Regions from separate parts of the Thioalkalivibrio sp. ALJ4 genome, predicted to be linked through region 2. Evidence: predicted binding sites of a transcription regulator. Region 2 holds the regulator's gene; each other region holds the start of a gene.
The links. The regulator FliA, encoded in region 2, starts transcription of late flagellar genes. The targets are predictions, from matches to a motif close to GCTAAAGTTNNNNNNNNNNCNGCCGATA.
Positions count from the first base shown of each region.

Region 1 (7,433 bases), on a different contig from region 2:
CGCCACCGCCCTGGTGCTGGTAATGCTGATCATCGTGCTCAACCTGACCGCGATCTCGATCCGCAACTACCTGCGCGAGAAATACCGCGCCGACAGCGATTGAGTTGCCCGATGCACAACGCCTCCCGCAAACACCGTCATTGCGAGGCCCCGAAGGGGCCGCGGCAACCTCCCGCCGCCACCCCGACGCCTGCCCGGGGTCGCGTCGGGGCCGACCCACGGAGATCGCCACGCGCCTGCGGCGCTCGCGATGACGGTGCTTTTCCGAACCGTCGCGAGGACGGGATGCGTCGAACCCTGTTTCCCATGGAGTACCCGAGATGAGTGACACCGCTACCCACGCCGTCAACGTGACGCAAGGCGACCGACCCGACCGCGGCCTGCGGCTCTCCAGTGAGGAGATCTGCCTGACCGCCGAGGACCTGAAGCTGTTCTATGGTGAGGATCAGGCCCTGAAGGGCATTGACATCCAGATCCCGAAGAACCGGATCACGGCATTCATCGGCCCGTCCGGCTGCGGCAAGTCCACGTTCCTGCGCTGTTTCAACCGCATGAACGACCTGATCGATGCCGCCCGCATCGAAGGCACGATCCGGCTCGACGGCGACGACATCTACGAAAAGGCCGTGGACGTGCCGGAGCTGCGCCGTCGCGTCGGCATGGTGTTCCAGAAGCCCAACCCGTTCCCGAAGTCCATCTACGAGAACGTGGCCTACGGCCTGCGGCTGCAGGGTGTCAAGAATCGCCGACGCCTGGACGAGGTGGTGGAAAAGTCGCTCAAGCGTGCCGCGCTGTGGGACGAGGTCAAGGATCGCCTGCACGAGAACGCCTTTGGCCTGTCCGGCGGTCAGCAGCAGCGTCTGGTGATCGCCCGCGCGATCGCGATCGACCCCGAGGTCCTGCTGCTGGACGAGCCCTGCTCCGCGCTGGACCCGCTGGCCACGCTGAAGATCGAGGAGTTGATGATCGAGCTGAAGAAGGATTACACGCTGGTCATCGTCACCCACAACATGCAGCAGGCCGCACGCGTGTCCGACTACACCGCCTTCATGTACATGGGCGAGCTGATCGAATACGCCGACACCGACACCCTGTTCACCTCGCCTGCCAAGAAGCAGACCGAGGACTACATCACCGGCCGCTTCGGTTAGGCCATTTCGGATCAGGAGTCCGGATCATGGACAAGAGTTTCTTCAAACAGCACATCTCCCAGCAGTTCAATGCCGAGCTGGAGGACATTATCAAAAAGGTGATGACCATGGGAGGCCTGGTCGAGCAGCAGCTCGGCGATGCGGTGAACGCAATGGTCGAGGGAGACACCGAACTGGCGGAGACCGTCATGACCTCCGACTACAAGATCAACGCCCTGGAGGTCGAGATTGACGAGGAATGCACGCACATCCTCGCCCGACGCCAACCTACCGCTTCGGACCTGCGCCTGGTGATCGCGGTGATCAAGACCATCACCGACCTGGAGCGAATGGGCGACGAGGCCGAGCGCGTGGGCCGCATGGGCCTGCAACTCCTGGACTCGGACCGCCGTGAGGCGCCCATGGACGAGATCGCGAAGATGGGCCAGCTGGTGCGCGAGATGACGCGTGGCGTGCTGGATGCCTTTGCCCGCATGGATACCGAACAGGCCGTGCGCGTCGCACAGCAGGACATCCAGATCGACAGCCTGTACGAGGACATCACGCACAAGCTGATGAAGCAGATGACGGCCGCTCCCGACGCGGTGCCGCGCTTGATGGACATCGTCTGGGCCACCCGCTCGCTGGAACGGATCGGTGACCGTGCGCGCAACATCTGCGAGTACGTGGTGTATTTCGTGAAGGGCAAGAACGTTCGCCACACCAGCTACGACCAGATGGCCGCCGAGGCCACAGGAGATCGCCACTAATACGAAGGTTCCGCATCCGCGAACGGCGCGCGAGTAGACAACGGCACGGCAATCAGGCTCAAAATAGGGTTCAACACACCCGCCCTGACCCCTGGTACCCGATGCCGCGTTTCATCTCGACGTTGTTTGTCCTTTGCAGCCTGACACTGCCCACGGCCGTTGGCAGTCTGGCCGCTGCGGATGAGCCGGAAGAGGCCGTCCCCTCTTCCAAGGTCGAGGCACTGCTCGAGAAGACCGAACTCCCCGATGGCGTCGCATTCGAGATTGTCGAAAACGACCGCGCGGCCCTGAGTGCCCTGCTGCCCGAGATTCAAGCGAACATCCGGGTGCTGCGCCAGCGCGACCCGGACCTGCCGATTGCGGTCGTCACCCACGGAGCGGAGCAGTTCACTCTCACCCGCGCCGAGGCCGTGGCGCATGGCTCGCTCCACGCCGAGATCGAGTCTTTGGTGATGGATGACGGCGTCAACGTCGTGGTCTGCGGGACCTTCGCCGGCTGGCGCGATCTCGAGCCCGATGCCTTCCCCGAGCATGTCGAGGTGGCCACGGCCGCACCGGACCGGCTGAATGACCTGGAGGCCGCAGGCTACACCGTGATCCGCCTGCGTCCGTCCCTGCTGGACGCCCCGGCGGAAGACCCCTGGGAGTTCGACTTCGGCCAGCCGTGACGTGCCACGCCCGATGCGGGCTCTGTCACCCGCCAGGGGGCTTGTGGCATCCTTTCGCGCATGCGATTTCTGATCCGATGGTTTTTCCGCGGCGTACGCCTGATCCTCACGCCGTTCATGCTGATTGGCGAGCGCCTGTCGCGCCCGCGCGGCATCGAACGCGACCCCGCCGACCAGGCCCGCGTTGACGAACAGACGCGCCACCTCGCGCTTTACCATTTCCCGGCCTGCCCGTTCTGCATCCGGGCCCGCCGTACCATGCAGCGGCTGTCGCTCGACATCGAGTTGCGCAATGCCCAGGCGGCCGGCCCTCACCGCGAGGAGCTGCAGACCGAGGGCGGCAAGCTGCAGGTGCCCTGCCTGCGCATCGAGGAACCGGACGGCCAGGTACGCTGGCTGTACGAGTCGGATGCGATCGGCGAATATCTGCGCGAGCGCTTCGACCCGAACCGCCCGGACGGTAGCTCCGGAGATGCCGCGGTGTCCGGGGACTCCCGCGCCTGACCGCGACAGGCCACCGACTCGGGGACTGTCGGCACAGCACGGTATAAGATTGGGGTTCCCGTACCCGAGGAACCCGCTGGATGGCTGCCCTGAACCGCCCTCGAAGACTGCCCCGTCTGTTCATTCTTCCGGCTGCGACCCTGCTGCTCGGCTCACTGCTTGGCGGAACCTCTGCCCAGGCACTTGAACCCCTGTTCGATGCCCACCTGCACTACCGCGACCGGCAGATGGAACACTTCCCGCCGGAGGCCGTCGCGCGCACGCTGCAAGAAAATTCAATCCAGTCCGCGATCATCATGTCCCCGCGCTCGAAACTGATCGAAGCGCTGGAACCGGAGGTGGATGCGCGCATCGTCCCGTTTCTCGAGATCTCCCAGCGCCTGGGGCGCAAGATGGACTGGATGCACGAGGACGGCCTGCGGGAACAGGTCGAGACCATACTCGACCGAAGCCAGGTCCAGTGGCGCGGGATCGGGGAGCTGCACATACAGGCCGATGACCGATTTGCCCGCGGCTTCGAGGACCTGCTGGCACTGGCAGTCGAGCGGGATCTGTGGATCGTGATCCATGGCGACCCTGCCGTGATCGACCATGCCTACGCCGTCCAGCCCGAGGTACGCATCCTCTGGGCGCACGCCGGTTCCTATGCCTACCCGCCACTGGTTCGTGACTACCTGGAGCGGCATCCGAACATGGTCATGGATGTCTCCATGCGCAACCCGCGCATCAATCCCGGGGGCATCATCGACGCCGACTGGTTCGAACTGTTCCTCGACTATCCGGATCGTTTCCTGATCGGCAACGACACCTTCAGCCTGGCCCGCTGGGAGCACTTCACGGTGCTGAAGGACAGCACCCGGGCCTGGCTCGAGCAGCTACCCGCGAACGTCCAGCGCATGATCGCCCGGGAGAACGGCGAGCGCCTGTTTCCGCCCACCGAGAGCCAGTAAGCCGGCCACAAAAAAGCCCGGGACCGTCTCCGGTCCCGGGCTTGGCATCAACTGGCTCGGGGCTTATACCTTGAACTGACCCACCCGCTGCTGCTGCTCGGAGGCCAGCTTGGACAGCTCCTCGGAGGCATTGCGGATCTGTTCCGATCCGGCCGCGGTCTGATCCAGCACCTCAGTGACATTGGCCACGTTGCGGTTGATCTCCTCGGCCACCGTCGACTGCTCCTCGGCGGCACTGGCGATCTGCGTGTTCATGTCGCTGATGCGGGTGACCGACTGCGTGATCGCGGTCAGCGATTCGCCCGCGAGATTGACCTGCTCCACGCTCTGGTGCGCCTTGGAACGGCCATCTTCCATCGCCTGCACCGCCTCGCGGGTACCGCTTTGCACCCGCTCGATCATCTGCTGGATCTCGTGGGTCGAGTCCTGCGTGCGGCTGGCCAGGGTACGCACCTCGTCGGCAACCACCGCGAAACCGCGGCCCTGTTCGCCCGCACGCGCCGCCTCGATCGCCGCATTCAGCGCCAGCAGGTTGGTCTGATCGGCGATATCGCCGATGACTTCCAGGACCTTGTTGATCTCCTCGGCATCCTGCGACAGGCGGCTGACCACCTCGGCGGCGCCATCCACCTGCTGCGACAACGCGTTGATCGCAGCCACGGTACGCTGCACCACCTGCTGACCCTCGTTGGCGTCCTGGTCGGTGTTCTGTGCCGCGGCGGCGGCATCCGCCGCGTTGCGGGCCACCTCCTGCACCGTAGCCGTCATCTCGTTCATGGCTGTGGCAACCTGATCGATCTCCGACTTCTGTCGCCGCACCTGCTCGTTGGTCTCTTCGCTCGTCGCGGACAGCTCGTTCGCTGCTGCGGCAACCTGATCGCCCCCGGCCGCGACCGTGGATACGAGGCCACGGATCTTCTTGACGAAGTTGTTGAACGCCTCCGCCAGCTCTCCGAGTTCGTTCTTGCCAGAGACCTCCAGCGAACGGGTCAGATCGCCCTCGCCTCCCGCGATATCGTTCAGCCGGGCCACCGTGCGATTCAGGGGACGAACGATGCTTCGGGTCAGGAGCCAGGCCAGGAGGGCACCAAGCGCCACGGCAACCACGCCAACCGCAACCACCGTGCCGGTCGCGTTGCGCGTCATCGCGACATACGCGCTGCGGTCCACCATGACCTCAAGCACGCCGACCACGTCACCGGAGAAATCCGTAACGGGACGCGCGACCACGGCCATCGGGGTGCCTTCATAGGTCACGTTGCGCACCAGTTCCTCGCCCTCCATGACCTCGCGCATCTCGGCATCGCTGAAGGTGGACTCGCCACTGATCGTACCGCCAAAGCGGTTGAACGACCGACCATCACGCAGGTAGAGGGCAACCGGCGAATCCGTTTCTTGGGTGAACTCTTCAAAGAAGCTGTCACCAAACGACAGGCCGAATTCCACAGAGCCGACGTGGCCGCCGTTGTGCTCGATCGGCACCACCCCGCGAATCCCGAGACCGGCCACGCCCTCTTCCAGCCCCGAGATCGGGGTACGCTTGTCGTTGGTGTCGACCACCGTCTGGCGGAAGTCGGACAGGTCGTCGCCATAGTTGTCGGGCGAGTGAACGCGCAGGAACGAAGTCGCCGGCGGTGTATGGAACTGGTACTGATGCACGCCGTACTGCTCGCTCAGGGAGGCGAAACTCGGAACGGTCATCTCGGCCAGACGCTCGCGATCGCCCGTCGCCATCGCCTCTTGCACGTCGGGGATCTTCGCCACGGTCTCTGCCATCGCGGTCGCGCGTGCGGCCTCCTGATCCAGGCGGCCGACGAGCTGCGCGGCCAGATCGCTCAGCTCGCGCTGTTCGGCACGATCGGCCATGGTGCCCAGGCTGTTCATCACGACTACGAGTGTCAGGATCACGGCCAGCAGCACCACCGTGATAATCCCGACCATCAGCCGGACCCCGATTCGGATGTTATCGAACATGTTGAAGACTCTCCCCAATAAGGCTTTGCGGGCCAGCGGCATCCTTGCTGCGGCAGTTCACCGTCGATAGCGGCGGCGAAGCATAAAACTTGAGGGAGATCACAGGAAGCCGGAAAGGCCGGGAGACAGGCCTAGCCCTGCATCAGGATGGCCTCCGCCAGGGCGTAGACCGCAAGCGTAATCATGGCAATTGCCACCAGGGAGAGCAGCGCCCCGCCACGGATCATGTCGATCACTCGCAGCCGGTTGCTGGCGAACACGATCGCGTTGGGCGGGGTCGCGACCGGCAACATGAAGGCCACGGAGGCGGCAAAGGCCACGGGGATCGCGAGGAGCACGACGGGAATATCCATGCGCATCGCCAGCGCAGCCACCAGCGGCAGCAGCGTGGCAGCGGTGGCTGTGTTGCTGGTCACATGCGATAGCAACATGGTCACCACCACGGCCCCGGCAATGATCAGCAGCAGCGGCCATGCCTGGGCGGCGCCCAGGCCCTCGGCGGCCAGCTCCGCCAGGCCGCTCGCCTCGATGGCCGAACCCAGGCTGAGACCACCGCCGACCAGCAGCAGCACCCCCCAGGGGAGCTCGCGCGTATTGTCCCAGGCCAGCAGCCGGCGCTGGTCTGCTGCGCCCGAGGGCAGCAGGAACAGCAGCCCGGCCCCCAGGACGGCAATCCCGGCATCCGTCAGATGAATCGGCAGGAGACCTTCCAGAAAGGGGCGCGACAGCCACGCCAGCGCTACCAGCAGGAAGACGCCGGCGACCCGGTATTCGGCCCGAGACCAGACCCCGACCTCGGCGCGCTGCTGGTCCATCATCGCCTGCAACCCCTGCAGGCGTACTCGATGAACCGGGAAGACCCAGCGCGTCAGCAACCACCAGGCCAGCAGCAGCAACGCGGTGGCCAGGGGCAGGCCCAGCATCATCCACTGCACAAAACCGATCTCGATGCCATGCCGGTCGCCCAGATAGGCGGCGGTCAGCGCGTTCGGCGGAGAGCCGATGATCGTCGCCATGCCCCCGATATTGGCGGCAAAGGCGATCCCCAGCAGGAGCGCCAGTGCGGGGCGGCGGGAATCGGCGCCGGGGCCGTTACCCGCGATGTGCGTATCACGATCCATCAGCGCCAGAACGGACAGGGCGATCGGCAACATCAGCGCAGCAGTGGCTGTGTTGCTGACCCACATCGACAGCCCCGCCGTGGCCAGCATGAAGGCCCCGACCAGGCGATGCAGGCGATCCCCCGCCCGGCTGACGATCGCGAGCGCAATCCGCTGGTGGAGTCCCCAGCGCTGTACCGCCAGCGCGATCGCAAAACCGCCCATGAACAGAAAGATGATGGGATTGGCGTATGGCGCGGTGGCCGCGTCCATCGGCATCACGCCGAGCAGCGGCAAAAGGGCAATCGGCAGCAACGCCGTTACGGGTAGTGGCAAG
Region 1 is NZ_KB897920.1:91,497-98,929, forward strand. Features, by position in the region: gene pstA (phosphate ABC transporter permease PstA) at 1-103, shown strand, start outside; gene pstB (phosphate ABC transporter ATP-binding protein PstB) at 321-1,151, shown strand; gene phoU (phosphate signaling complex protein PhoU) at 1,178-1,900, shown strand; gene C936_RS0111900 (DsrE family protein) at 2,002-2,568, shown strand; gene C936_RS0111905 (glutathione S-transferase N-terminal domain-containing protein) at 2,629-3,072, shown strand; gene C936_RS0111910 (amidohydrolase family protein) at 3,153-4,022, shown strand; gene C936_RS0111915 (methyl-accepting chemotaxis protein) at 4,086-5,996, opposite strand; gene C936_RS0111920 (DASS family sodium-coupled anion symporter) at 6,128-7,433, opposite strand, start outside.
Region 1: the regulator FliA is predicted to act here: its motif matches at 6,064-6,091, upstream of C936_RS0111915 (methyl-accepting chemotaxis protein).

Region 2 (7,433 bases):
GAACAGCTTTTGCATAAGTCTCTTCAGGGCAGTAATGGCGAGACCGTGGGGCTGGAACCGGGCCTGGCGGAACGCCTGCAGCGGTCGGTGTCCGAGGCGGCCCAGCGCCAGGAAGCCAGCGGGCAGCCGGCCATCCTGGTGGTGGCCCCGGAGATCCGCTCCTGGATTGCCGGGTGGCTCCGCGGAGCCGTGCGCAGCCTGGCGGTGCTGGCCTTTACCGAGATCCCCGATAACCGGCGGATCCGCGTGGTGGCCACGGTGGGCCAGGAAGACTCGGCCCGGCAGGCAACGCCCACAGGTGCCTGAGACGAACAGTAGCGATCGGATACGAGAGGGAAACACTGATCAGTGTTTTCCTTGAGCGGAGCGGGAGAACAGCGATGAATGTGAGACGGTACCGGGCACGCGACATGCGCGATGCGATGCGGCAGGTGCGTGAACAGCAGGGCGAGGATGCCGTGATCCTGTCGAGCCGCCGTGTCGATGGTTGGCTGGAGGTTGTCGCGGCGCTGGAAGATGGCGATGCGGGGGTCTCCGAGCGCGAGCAGCAGGCTGCGGTGAACGCGGTCCATGCCCCGCGTGAGGCGCCGGCATCCGCCTCGCGTCCGAGCCCGGGCTCGGGCTCGGCCTGGCCCGCGGACCCCGAGCTCGCCGCGATGCGCCAGGAGCTGCGGGATCTGCGCAGCCTGCTCACCCGCCAGCACAGCGACAACGAGGCCGCACAGTGGGCGGCGCGGCATCCGCTGGCGGCGGAGTGCAAGGCGCGTCTGATGGACCGTGGGTTCAGCGAGTCACTGGCGCGCAGTCTCGCCGGGAGTATTCTCGACGACAGCACGGTGGAGCAGGCCTGGGAGAGGCTGCGCGCACGCCTTTCCGGGGCGATCGCGACCCGCCATCCGGACATCCTGGATGAAGGTGGCGTGCTGGCCCTGGTGGGGCCTACGGGGGTGGGCAAGACCACTACACTCGCACGCATTGCCTTGCGTCAAATCCGTCGTATGGGTGCGGATTCGGTTACGCTGGTCACACTGGACACCCAGCGCATTGGGGCCACGCGCCAGCTGCAGGCGTTCGCGCAGATGGCGGGCGTGTCATTGCGGGTGCTGCAGAGCCCGCGCGAGTTGCGCGACATGACCGCGCGAGCAGAGGATGGGCATCTGATTCTGGTCGACACCGCCGGGCAGGCACCTTCCGCGGTGGGCGACGAGTCGCTGTTTGCCGGCTGGCCGGACCGTGTCCGGCGCGAGAGCTGGCTGGTCGTCTCCGCGACCACTCAGGCGGCGGCGCTGCGAAGGGTGCTGGATGCGTTCCGGAAGACGGAGCCATCGGCGCTGGTGCTGACCAAACTCGACGAAGCCGAACAGTTGGGGGAGACGTTGTCGGTATTGCTCGATCAACACCTTGGGCTCACGTTTGTTAGCGATGGACAGCGGATTGCCGAAGACTTCCACCGGGTCGAGACGGGCGATCTGACCCGGCGGGCGCTCGGCGAAGAGCGCGGCCCCGCGCGTCGATCCTCCCGCGATGAACGATGGACCGATGCAAGCCTGGCGGAGTTCTCGAATGCCGGCCGCAATGCGCCGTCGCCGCGCCGTACTCAGGATGCGGGCGTTCTGGAGATGATCCATCCGGTGGGGAAAGGACGCTATGCCACGCACTAATCAGCCGTTGAAGGTCATTGCGGTTGCCTCCGGCAAGGGCGGCGTCGGCAAGACCAATGTGTCGGTCAACCTGTCCGTGGCGCTCGCGCGGCTGGGCCGCGAGGTCATGCTGTTTGATGCCGACCTGGGGCTGGCCAATGCCGATGTGCTGCTCGGACTGCGACCCGAGCGCACCCTGCATGACCTGGTGACCGGACAGGTGGACGACCTCCAGGATGTGCTGATCGAGGGCCCGGAGGGGATCAAGGTCATCCCGTCGGCCTCGGGGATCGCGGCGATGGCGAATCTCACGCAGCTCGAGCACAACGGTTTGATCCAGGCATTCAGCGCCTATTCCAAGCCGCTGGATGTGCTGGTGGTGGATACGGCAGCGGGCCTGCAGGAATCCGTCACGACCTTCTGTCGAGCGGTCCAGGAGACCCTGGTCGTCGTCTGCGACGAGCCGGCGTCCATCACCGATGCCTATGCCTTGATCAAGGTGCTGCATCGAGATCATGGCATGCGGCGTTTCCGGCTGGTCACGAATATGGTCCAGGACCGCGCGGGCGCCGAGCGCTTGTTGCAGAAACTCACCACGGTTTGCGACAACTACCTGCCGGAAGTCATCCTGGATCTCGCCGGGTACATCCCGATGGACGAGCATCTGCGCAAGGCCGTCCAGAAACGGGCACCGGTCGTGCAGCAATATCCGGGCAGCCCGGCGGCCAAGGCCTTTACCGAACTCGCCCGTGCGGTCGACCGCTGGCCGGTGGCCCGTGGTGCCGATGGTGGTGTCGGGTTTTTCGTCGAACGGATGCTGCAGAGCGCATGATGGCGACGCGTAATCGCCTCCACGGATACGAGAACGTGGCCGCAGCCGGCCACGAGCAGCGCGTCGCGGAACATATCGAGCTGGTGCACCGCATCGCGCACCATCTGATGGCTCGCCTCCCTTCCTCGGTCCAGGTCGATGACCTGATCCAGGCCGGCATGATTGGCCTGCTGGAGGCCGCGCGGCAATTCGAGGGCGGGCAGGGCGCGACGTTTGCGACCTACGCCGGGATTCGCATCCGTGGCGCGATGATCGACGAGTTACGCCGCAGTGACTGGACCCCGAGATCGGTGCACCGCAACAGCCGCAAGATCGCCGAGGCGATCCAGACGGTCGAGGCCAGGGAGGGACGTGCGGCGCGCGGGGTCGAGGTGGCCGAGGAACTCGAGGTCCCGATCGACGAGTACTACTCGATGCTGCAGGACCATGCCGGCGCCCATCTGTTCGCGCTGGATGATCTGGGCGGCACCGATGGTGATGCGGACCGGGTGATCGAGGGGCAGGAGGCCTCGCCCTCGCGCACGATCGAGGCCGGGGAGTTTCGCGAGGAGCTGGCCGCCGCGCTCGGCGATTTGCCCGAACGCGAACGTCTGGTGTTGTCGCTTTATTACATCGAGGAGCTCAACCTGCGCGAGATTGGCGCGGTACTCGGGGTGACCGAGTCGCGCGTCAGCCAGATCCGCAGTCAGGCCGTTATCCGACTGCGCGCGCGCCTGGGCTCCTGGCTCGAAGACGGCGAGGCTTTGCAGTTATTCTGAAGGCCAAGCTCTAGTACTCATATGAATCATTTATCCCGGAGTGACCTGTGGACAAGGGAATGAAAATTCTCATCGTGGACGACTTCTCCACGATGCGACGGATCATCAAGAACCTGTTGCGTGATCTTGGCTTCAACAACACCCAAGAGGCCGATGACGGCAGCACGGCATTGCCGATGCTCCAGAACGGCGACTTCGATTTTCTGATTACCGACTGGAACATGCCCAATATGCCGGGCATCGACCTGCTGCGGGCGGTGCGTGCCGACGAGAAGCTGAAGACGATGCCGGTGCTGATGGTGACGGCGGAGGCCAAGCGGGATCAGATCGTCGAGGCGGCCGAGGCGGGCGTGAACGGCTACGTGGTGAAGCCCTTTACTGCGGAAACCCTCAAGGAAAAGATCGACAAAATATTCGAACGCATTGAATCCCAAGGCTAGTTTGGGATTCGGTGTCGAAGTCTCCTGGTCCAGACAAATGGATGGCCGGGGGATCGATCCCGGTCATCACGTTCGGGATGGGGAGCGAGCAAGGGGCTTTGGATGACAGACCAAGAACAATCGATCAGTGAGCAGCAAATCGCTCGCGCGCGGGAGCTCGTGCAGGTTCTGGAGGCGGGGGATGAGGTGGCCGCGCGCGCGTTGATCCAGGATCTGGCGCGCCCCTACGACCGCGAACTCTTCGACGAGCTCGGAAAACTTACGCGCGACCTGCACGAGGCCTTGCAAAGCTTCCGGGGGGATTCGCGGCTGGTCGAGTTGACCCAGGCCGAGATCCCGGATGCCCGCGAGCGTCTCAATTATGTGGTCACGATGACCGAGAAGGCCGCGCACGAGACCCTGACCGCGATCGAGACGAGTCTCCCCATTGCCGAATCGTTCAGCCAGCAGGCCGGCCAACTGACGGAGAAGTGGACCCGTTTTCGCAATCGGCAACTCTCGGTCGACGAGTTCCGGGAGTTCGCTCGTGAGCTGGACGAGTTTTTTGCTCAGGCCAACGACGATACCGAAGAGCTGCGCCGCTTGCTGTCGGAGGTTCTGATGGCGCAGAGCTACCAGGATATTACCGGGCAGGTGATCCGGCGCGTGATTCAGCTCGTGACCGACCTGGAGGAGAACCTGGTCACGCTGATTCGGCTGTCCAGTGGGCGTATGGAGACGGTCGAGGCTGCGGAGAAGACGCTGGATGACGATGCCGAGCGGCGTGAGGGCGATCGGCGTGGACACGGGCCAGCAGTGCCGAAGACTCAAGATTCCGGCCAGGATGTCGTTCAAGGACAAGACGAGGTGGACGATCTGTTGTCCAGCCTGGGCTTCTAGGTAGCCCGCTGATCCCTGAATCGGCGGCTTCCCGGCGCCCACCCCTCAACGGCAAGCCTCACCGGAACGGAGAGACCGAATGGCCATCGACCCCAACGACGAAATCCTTCAGGACTTCCTGATCGAGGCCGGGGAACTGCTCGAAGGACTCAACGAGCAGCTGATCGACCTGGAACAGCATCCCGATGACCGGGATCTGTTGAACGCGGTATTTCGCAGCTTTCACACGATCAAGGGTGGCGCGGGCTTTCTGAGCCTGGATCCGCTGGTGACCGTCTGCCATCACGCAGAGGATGTGTTTAATCTCCTGCGCAATGGGGAACGTCAGGTCGACGGTCACCTGATGGATACCATGCTGCGGGTCCTCGATACGTTGAACGTGATGTTTGGCGACCTCCGCTCCGGGGTCGATCCGACGCCCGCGGAGGCCGATCTCGTCGAAGACCTGCGGCGGATGGCCAAGAATGAAGACGTGGCCGGCAATTCCGAACCCGCCGCAATCGCGACGCCAGACGTGCCCCCCGAACCGGAGCCGGAACCGGCACCCCCCGCCGAGGTGGAAGCCACTGCGAAGGCTGGAGGGGATGAGTCGGGGCTGGTCGGTGCCGATGACGAGATTACCGATGACGAGTTCGAGGCCCTGCTGGATTCGCTGCACGGCGATGGTTCGCCGCAGGCGGCCCAGGACTCCGCTACCCCGTCGACTGAGGACGCCGGGTTGCCCGGCACCGATTCGGATGCAGCCGGGCCAGGGGACGACGGCGAGGACCTGATTTCCGACGATGAGTTCGAGAACCTGCTGGACGAGTTGCAGGCGCGAGGTGATGGGCCTCCCGCCACTGCAGCGCCGGCACCCGCTGTGACTGAGTCGTCCCCGCATGAAGAGCCGAGCGTGCAGCCCGAAGCCGCTGGCGCGACACAGGAACCGCCGGCTCCCGAAGCCAAGCCACAGGCGTCTTCGCCTGCGGCCGCGGCGGCCGGCGCCCGGCAGGCCCCTCAGGGCGAGGCCTCGGTCCGTGTGAACACCGAACGTCTCGACGAGATTATGAATCTGGTCGGGGAGCTGGTGCTCGTGCGCAACCGCCTGAGCATGTTGCGAACCCAGCATGTGGACGACGAGCTGGGCAAGGCCATTAGTTCGCTGGCGCTGGTCACGTCGGATCTTCAGACGTCGGTGATGAAGACCCGCATGCAACCGGTCAATAAGGTCTTCAATCGCTTCCCGCGCGTGATCCGCGATCTGTCGCGCAGCCTGGGGAAGGAGATCGAGCTGGAGATCTTCGGCGAGGACACCGACCTCGACAAGAACCTGGTCGAGGCCCTGTCCGATCCGCTGGTGCATCTGGTGCGCAACGCCGTGGATCATGGGATCGAGACTCCGGAGGTGCGCGAGAAGGCCGGCAAACCGCGCAAGGGGACGGTGGTGCTTGGCGCGGCTCAGGAAGGCGATCACATCGCCTTGCTGATCAAGGACGATGGGGGTGGCATGGATCCGCAGGCCCTGCGGCGCAAGGTCGTCGAGAAGGGTCTGATGGAACCCGCGATGGCCGAGCGGATGACCGATCGCGAGGCCTTCAACGTCATCTTCATGGCCGGGTTCTCCACCAAGACCGAGATCTCGGATGTGTCCGGTCGCGGGGTGGGGATGGACGTCGTCAAGACGAAGATCTCGCAGCTTAACGGCACCATCGAGATCGATTCCGAGATCGGTGTCGGGACCACGCTGCGGGTGAAGCTGCCGCTGACCCTGGCGATTCTCCCTGCATTGATGGTCATCCTCGACGGGCGGCGATTCGCGATCCCGCTGGCGTCTGTCTCGGAGATCCTGGACCTGGATCTGACCAAGACCCATTACGTGGATGACCAGGAGGTCATTGTCGTAAGAAATCAGGCGCTTCCGGTTCACTATCTCAAGCGGTGGTTGAAGCCGGGATTCATCCCCGAAGCCAAACCGGAATCGCATGTGGTCGTGGTGCATACCGCGGATCGCAAGGTAGGGCTGGTCGTCGATGATCTGGTGGGCCAGGAAGAGGTGGTGATCAAGCCGCTGGGACAGAACCTGCAGGGCGTGAAGGGCCTGGCAGGCGCGACCATCACGGGTGATGGAGGGATTGCGCTGATCCTGGATGTCGCCGATCTCGTGGGTTTGTTGACGCACAAGATCCCGTCGGCGGGCCGCACCCGGCGGCCTGCGCAAACAATCGAGGGCTAAGGATGCCGGTTAAGGTACTGGTGGTGGATGACTCCGGGTTTTTCCGCCGTCGCATCAGTGAAATTCTGGACGCCGACGCGGGGATCGAGGTCGTCGGCAGCGCGGAGAACGGCGAGGAGGCGATTCGCAAGGTCAAGGAACTGGACCCGGATGTCGTGACCATGGATATCGAGATGCCCGTGATGGACGGCATCACCGCGGTGCGCCGGATCATGGCCGAGAACCCCCGGCCGGTACTGATGTTCTCGAGTCTGACCACCGAGGGGGCCCAGGCGACCCTGGATGCGCTTGAGGCAGGGGCGGTGGACTTTCTGCCGAAGCGCTTCAGCGACATCGCGTCCGACGAGGACAGCGCGCGCATGCTGCTGCGCCGGCGGGTGCGCAGCCTTTCGCGCAGCCGGGCCCGTTCGGTCAGCCAGCCAGGGAGCGTTCGACCAGCGGTCGAGGCCCGCCCTTCTGCGCGTCGTGAAGAGTCCGACCGCAAGGCGGCCGAGGTACAGCGACAGGCCCCGCCGGTCAGTCGGCCCGCCGTGCCGCTGCGGCAGGTCCGCGCGGTGCTGATCGGGACGTCCACCGGGGGGCCGGTGGCCTTGCAGGAAGTGCTCAAGGCCCTGCCGGCGAACTTCCCACAGCCGATCTTGCTGATTCAGCACATGCCTGCGAGCTTTACGC
Region 2 is NZ_KB897919.1:310,331-317,763, reverse strand. Features, by position in the region: gene flhA (flagellar biosynthesis protein FlhA) at 1-306, shown strand, start outside; gene flhF (flagellar biosynthesis protein FlhF) at 411-1,661, shown strand; gene C936_RS0110995 (MinD/ParA family protein) at 1,648-2,472, shown strand; gene C936_RS0110990 (RNA polymerase sigma factor FliA) at 2,469-3,230, shown strand; gene cheY (chemotaxis response regulator CheY) at 3,290-3,670, shown strand; gene C936_RS0110980 (protein phosphatase CheZ) at 3,773-4,549, shown strand; gene C936_RS0110975 (chemotaxis protein CheA) at 4,629-6,761, shown strand; gene C936_RS0110970 (chemotaxis response regulator protein-glutamate methylesterase) at 6,764-7,433, shown strand, end outside.

Region 3 (7,433 bases), 240 kb from region 2:
GCTAACCAGGAGCAAGGTAGCGCCTGCGATCAGCGCAATCCGGTACCACCATGCGTGGTCGACTGCGACGCGTACCGCCTGCCGGCGCGGCAGGTTCGGTCTGTCCCGGTTGACCCCACCGCGGCTGGCGCTCTGATCATCCGCCCGGTCCGACGAATTCCGGGCCGCCTGGGCCGGAAACAATTCCCTGCCCCACCGTTCCTCCGGTCCACCGGACCCCGATAACCGCCAGGGGACCTGGCGAGCCTGGATATCACTGTCCTGCAGCAAGACCCCGGCGTGAGACGAAGGCGGCGGGCTGGCGCAGACGGGGACGGAGAGGAACAGCCACAACAGCCCCCCGAAGCCAAGCCGCAAGCCTTGGCTGCGAAAGCCACGGTTCTGGACGAGCGTCATCGGCATCCCTCGGATCGACTGGCGCTTGCGTGCCGGCCCTTCTGCTGAGCCTAGCACCCCGTCGGCGAAACAACCTGCGGGTCACACCGCGTTTGGTCGGGCCAGTCACGAATCATCCCGGCGAAAAACCAGCGTTCATCGCACTCCTGGCCGTTATTGCCTCGATTTGTGGGCCGCCGTACAGACCGACATTGCAGCCAGCCACATGATCGGGGACGCGTATACATCGTGCGGGTCGAGTGCCCGAACGATGAGCTTGACACTGACCGCCGGCGTTAACGCCGACCCCTTCAAGGAGCGGAATCATGAAGAAACTCACCTCACTCAAACTCGCCGCCGCGATGATCCCCGTTCTCGCCTTTGGCATGAGCACCGCCATGGCGGGCGAACACGAACTGAACGGCAATGACCGCAACGCAATGGAAGAGCGTGATGCCGACGAGCGCCATGATGCCCCCCATATCGACCGTATGCCGGCGCAGGGACTGCATGCCTCCGATCTGATGGACAAGAAGGTCCACAGCCGGACTGACGACGAGGAAGTCGGCGAGATCAATGACCTCGTCATCGATCAGGACGGTCGGATCATCGCCGTCGTAGTCGGCACCGGCGGTGTCCTGGGTATGGGCGAAAAGGAGATCGCAATCGCCTGGGACCGGATCGACCGCACGACCGAAGGCGACGAGGTCAAGCTGTACATCGATATGGATGAAGACACCCTGAAGGAAGCGCCCGAGTACGAACGCGACTAGGGCTCGCACTACCCGGCCCGAGGGATTGCTCTTCCCTCGGGCTCGGTCTTCCGCTACGCCGGCCTGGCCAGTGCAGAACGTTGGGCGTCGCTACGCCAACTGCCTTAACGCGAAAATGGTCCGCCAGTCTGGAAGATTTCAGTCGGGGATACGGGGTTTAGCCCACCGCGAAGGACTATCCTTAAACTATTAATTATCCGAATCTTTCCGACCGTCGAACGCTCCCGACCAACAAACGGACGCACCGGTGCCCTTAACCCGACCGACCGGGCGAACGCCCCTCGACAATGGACTGCTCGCGGCCCTGCCGGACAGTGAATACAAGCATCTCCAGCCACACCTGAATCCGGTCCTGTTGCCACTCGGCACCAGCCTTTACGAGGGCCCGTCGGAGACCCACTACGTCTACTTCCCCACCGAAGCCATCATCGCCTTGATGTGTGTAATGGAAGACGGCAAGTGTGGCGAGATCGCGGTGGCCGGACGGGAGGGACTGGTCGGGATCTCGCTGTTGATGGGCGGCTACACGACCCCCACCCGGGCCTCGGTACGCATGGCCGGGCACGCCTATCGAATCCGCAGCGCCATCATCAGCGAGGCCTTCTCGCGCACAGGCGAACTGCAACGCCTGATGCTTCGCTACACGCAGGCCTTGTTCACGCAAATCGCACAGACCTCCGCCTGCAATCGACACCACTCGGTGGAGCAGCAGCTCTGCCGCTGGCTGTTGCTGAGCGACGATCGCTCACCACATCGCGAACTCAAAATGACCCATGAACTCATCGCGAGCATGCTGGGGGTTCGCCGAGAAGGCGTCACCGAGGCCGCCGGGCGGTTACAAAAGTCGGGCTTGATCACCTACCACCGAGGTCGCCTGGTCATTCTCGACCGTCCGGGGCTCGAGCAGCACAGCTGCGAGTGCTACGGGGTCGTATCTCGAGAATACGCCCGCCTCCTCGATGAACCGACGACGCCACAGTACTAGTCCCGGAACGCATCAGTCCCGGGGCGTCGCCAGCGGGCCGCTTCGCTCAGTGTTCGTCCCGGTCGATCTTCTTCTCGAACTCTGCCAGCTGCTGCTCCGCTTCGTCCTTCGTCACGCCATAGCGTTCCTGAATGCGGCCTGCCAACTCTTCCCGCTTGCCAGCCACGGCGTCGAGTTCGTCGTCCGTCAGCTTCCCCCAGCGCGCCTTGACCTTCCCCTTGAACTGCTTCCAGTTTCCTTTAACGATGTCCCAGTTCATTCCCCGTCCTCCTCCAGTCGCTGATCGGCGACATTGCCAATCAACACCCGAGCGTAAGCAGACCACCTGGCTGGCGTCTGTTCGGCGACGCACAGACGTTCCACCCCCGCGTGTGACTCACTGGTGTGCCCACCCAGCCAGTCAGGCCATCTACTCATGATGACCCACATCATCTGGCTCGTCGGCTTTGTCGTAATCGTGCTGGTGACCCTGAGCTTTCTCGGTTTCCCAGGGGGCCGGAGCTTCACCAGACGAGCGCCAGCAAGCCGGCCCCGAGACAGACCACCACCACGGGAACAATCGTCTCCCGTACCACCTGCCCTTCGCGCGCCTGGAGGCCGCAGGCCGCGGCCGCCATTGCGATGTTGTGCAACGAGATCATGTTGCCCACGCCTGAGCCGATCAGCTGCAAGGCGAGAATCGACGGCAGCGACAATGCCACTGCTTCCGCGGTGTCGGCCTGCAGGCGGGCAAAGAGCAGATTGGAGACCGTGGCACTTCCGGTCATGAACGACCCCAGCGCCCCCAGAAATCCGCTGAACAGCACGAACGTGCCCCCCAACCACCCGGCCAGGCCCTGCCCCAGTACCTGCGGCATCGAGGGGAGCCCCGCCGCGTTGAGCTCGGACATCAGCAGGATCTGGGTGAGCGCGATGATGAAGATCAGCACGATCGCGGCTACCCGCAGCTTGCGTCCAGTAGCCACCACGGCCTCGCCCAGCGTGGCGCGCCCCACGCGAAAAAGGATCAGTGCAGTCAGCAGCGCCAGGGCAAAGTAGAAATACGGCGTGTACAGCGGGGCCAGGCTCTGCCCCAGTTCCACCCCCTGAAACTCGCCCAGGGACCAGCGCACCGATTGCAGGGCCTCGCGCAGCGGCATCACCGTGCGCGAGGCAATCAAGGCCACCGACATCACGGCGAACGGCACAAACGCCACGAGTACCCGCTTGATCGGGGCGGGTTCGGTCTCGGTGTGTTGCGGGCTCGATGGCAGCAGAAAACCTTTGTGCGCGGCCAGTGAGATGACGACCATCGCGACGACGCCACCGACAATCGAGGGCAACTCCGGCCCGATCAGCCAGGCGACCAGGGCGTACGGAATACCGAACGCGAGCGCGGAGAGCACCGCGAATGGCACAAACTCGCGAAAACGCCCCTTCTCGTCCCCCAGCGTGGCAACCCAGGTCATGAAAATGGTGATGAACACGGCCAGCAGCGCGAGGATGAACGCCGTGCGCACCACCGCCTCCTGCACCACCGCATCGTCCAGTCCCAGCCCCGCGAAGCCGATCACCACCGGCGTACCCGCCGCGCCAAACGGCACCGCGGTACTGTTGCCGATCAGCGCGATCGCCACGGCCTTCAGCGGCTTCATGCCGAAATAGACGAGCAGTGGTGCCGCCAGCACGGCCGGGGTCCCGAATCCGGCGATACCCTCCACGAATCCGACCAGGCCCCACCCCAGCAACATCGCCAGAACGCGCGGATCGCGCGACACGCTGGCGATCACCGACTGGATCGCATCCATGTGGCCGGTTGCGATCATCACGTTCAGCACCAGCAGCGCGACGGCCACAATCAGCATGACCTCGACAAACACCACGCCCGCATCCAGCAGGCTCGCGCCCAGCACGGCCCCCGGCATCTGCCAGACCCACAGGGCAATAACCAGTGTCGCCAGATAGGCCAGTGGCGCGGCCTCGTAGGCCGGCCTGCGCAACGGGACCAGCCAGACAAACAGCACCACAAACGGCACCAGGGCCACCCAGAAAAGCGTCATGCGTGCGACATCCTCGAGAAAACGTTATCGGGAGAGTATCGCCTGTCCCGCGCAGAGGCCCACTGCGTCAGATCAATCGCGCGTATCCTCCTGATCCGGATGAACACGCCCAAAGCGACCCATGCCCCACCAAAGCATGCGATGGCTCAACCACCAGACCAGGGCGCAGCCGGCCATCAAGACCGCCAGCCACACATAGGGATGCACCAGATCCTGCGGCCGCGCCCAGGGGCCCAGCACCCAGTTGACGTTCGCCTCGGGCGTCGACAGCAGGTACGACACCAGCAAGACGGCCCAGCCCACCAGGATCCACAAACGCCCCGCCACCGGGTCGTATCCCAGGCGCCAGACCATCCACAACAGCACCAACGGAAGCGGCAGGTGGTACAGGGAGAACAGCCGCAGGTAGAGCGGAACCTCCGGATCGAACATGTAGGCGACAAAGCCGAAGGGCGGGTTCCCCAGCAGCACAAGCCCCAGCAAGAAATCGATCACCCACCCCATCTCGAGCAGGACCACGCCCACCGCCAGCATGCTCGCCAGGCGCCGGCTCTCCAGCCACGCCGCCGCGCACCCGGCGATCAGCGCGAGATTGGACAGCCAGAGGAAATTGAGCCAGCCATACTGGACCGCATAGACCGGTACCAGGACGCAGACAAACAGCAGGTAGGCAACCAGAAACCAGCGAGGAAACAAAGCGTAATCGCCTGACGGGGCCGGGCTCTCACTATAACGGTTCGAACCCGGAGTCACAGTGTTCCTTCACGTGCGACAGCCCGTTACGCGTATGATGAAAAGTCCATTCGACCCGCGGGAGAACCGGCGCGTGAGAACCTGGATTGCCATCAGCGCCACGCTGGTACTCGCCGCCTGCGGCACCCTGCCCCCGACCGCCGAACAGGCACGCGATGTGCCCTACAGCTGCGATCGTGGCCCGAACCTGATGGCGAGCTTCAGCGACAATGAGGCCAAGCTGCGCTTTGGCCGTTCCAAGGCCGTATTACAGGCGACCGAGGTCGCCTCCGGGGCACGCTACGCCAACCCCGGCGAGCAGATCGTCTTCTGGACCAAGGGCGAAGCCGCCATGCTCGAATTCCACGGCATCTACTGGACCTGCCGCATTCGCCAGCCCAATGCCGATGCAGCTACTCCGGCTCCACCGGCGCCACGGCACTGGAGTGCCGCGGCGGGTGTTCCTGAATAAACGCCTCCAGCCGGCCAAGCGCCTCGCCAGCACTGGAAAAGCCTTCCAGACCGCATTCGACCGAGCCTTCCAGATACGGTCGCATGCCCTCGCCAATGCTCGGCGTGTAACCCACGCCCGTGGTCGCCAGAAGCTCCGGATCCAGGCGCCCATCGGCATGGATGCGCTGGATCTGCAGTACCGCGATCCCCTCCGAGGTCACCCGGTCCTCGCGCACCAGTAACGTCTCGCCGTTATCGCACTCGGCGATCTGCAGTGCACCTTCCCTGGCCGTTTGTGCCATCTGGTGCTCGTAGCTGCGCGCCTCGGGGTCCTGCAGGATCACGCGAGCACCCTCGAAGGCCAGGGCCGCCAGCAACAGCATCCCCGCCAGCCCGAACAGCGTAGCCGCCACCCGCCGCCAGCCCAGCACATAACCGACAGCACCACCGACCAGCAAAAGCGGCGTACCCCACTCGAAGGTCCGGGCCAGCGGTACGGGCATAAAGTCGATCCCGCCGCCGAGCCCCAGCAGGGCGGTGACATAAAGCCAGACGATCCCCAGCCCGACCCCGAGCAGGATCGCGATCAGCGCGCGCCAGAACAGCGACTGCCTGCGCTCGGGTTGCGTATCGGCCATGCCCCTCTCCAATCCAGTCCAATCGGCGCAGCCTAAGCAAACACGCGCCGATGTGCACGCCGTACATCGTTTCGTGGCCTTGCAAGCCTAAAGTTTCCTCAAACCCCGCCGTTAAGCGAATGTAGACGGGAAATTCCGGCTGCGGAATCCGGCCCTTCGCCGGATCGCCCTTGTGGCGTGCGAGACCCGACAACATGGCCCAGGTGTTGAGTGTTGCCACCAACCTCCTGTCGCTCAATGCCCAGCGCCACCTGCGCCAGTCGCAGGCCGCCCTGCAGACGGCCTTCCAGCGCCTGTCTTCAGGCCAGCGCATCAACTCGGCGCGCGACGACGCCGCCGGGCTGGCCATCTCCGAACGCTTCACAACCCAGATCCGCGGCCTGAACCAGGCCATGCGCAACGCGCAGGACGGCATCTCGCTGGCCCAGACCGCCGAGGGCGCCCTGGGCTCCATGACCGGCAACCTGCAACGTATCCGCGAGCTGGCGATACAGGCGGCCAATGCCACCCTGTCGGCCTCGGACCGCGGCGCCATCGACCGCGAGGTTCGCCAGCTCCTGGCCGAGAACGACCGCATCGCGACCCAGACAACCTTTAACGGCCGTTCGCTGCTGGACGGGTCCATGGGCACCGCGTTCTTCCAGATCGGCGCCAACGCCGGGCAGACCCTCGCCATCGACCTCGGCAACAGCATGCGCAACCGCTTCGTGGGCGACATTGCCAGTGCCTGGTCCGGCGAACTGGAGGCCGCCTTCGCCGGCAATCCGCTGGAGGTGGATCAGGATTTCTCCATCCGTGTGGGCGAGCGCGACCCGGTGGAGATCCCTGCGGGACCCTATCGCTCCCCCCAGGAACTGGCGACCGCGATCGACCGCGCCCTCGGATCAACCGGCCGCGCGATCCTGACCGACGACGGCCGGCTCAACCTGATCGCCCGCGAGACCCTGACGATCTCGGGGGAGACCGCCCTCGCCACGCTCGGGCTGCCGGCCACCACCGAGCCCGGGGGGAGCCTGAACGATATCGACCTGACCTCGCGCCAGGGGGCCAGCGACGCCCTGTCACGTGTGGATGCCGCGCTGGATGCGGTCAACGCGCGGCGCAGCCAGTTCGGGGCCATCCAGAACCGCTTCGAGTCGACCATCACCAACCTGGGCATCACCAGCGACAACCTGGCGGCGGCCCGCAGCCGCATTCTGGACGCCGATTACGCGGCCGAGGTCAGCCGCCTGGTGCGCGCCCAGATCCTGCAACAGGCCGGGCTCGCCGTGCTCGTTCAGGCCAACGCGCTACCCCAGACCTTCCTGCGGCTGCTCCAGTAATCAGGGGGCCGGCGCGCCTACTCCCCTGCGGGTCGGGCCGCCGCGCCAGAGAACTCCGGCCCCCGGACATCGTCATCGGTCCAGCCACGGTCCTGGTCACGACTGGTCACCCACCA
Region 3 is NZ_KB897919.1:71,147-78,579, reverse strand. Features, by position in the region: gene C936_RS0109880 (GGDEF domain-containing protein) at 1-183, opposite strand, end outside; gene C936_RS0109875 (PRC-barrel domain-containing protein) at 702-1,148, shown strand; gene C936_RS0109870 (Crp/Fnr family transcriptional regulator) at 1,396-2,133, shown strand; gene C936_RS0109865 (CsbD family protein) at 2,180-2,392, opposite strand; gene C936_RS0109860 (L-lactate permease) at 2,637-4,172, opposite strand; gene C936_RS0109855 (hypothetical protein) at 4,245-4,868, opposite strand; gene C936_RS0109850 (MliC family protein) at 4,999-5,376, shown strand; gene C936_RS0109845 (hypothetical protein) at 5,318-5,995, opposite strand; gene C936_RS0109840 (flagellin) at 6,190-7,317, shown strand; gene C936_RS0109835 (hypothetical protein) at 7,335-7,433, opposite strand, start outside.
Region 3: the regulator FliA is predicted to act here: its motif matches at 6,082-6,109, upstream of C936_RS0109840 (flagellin).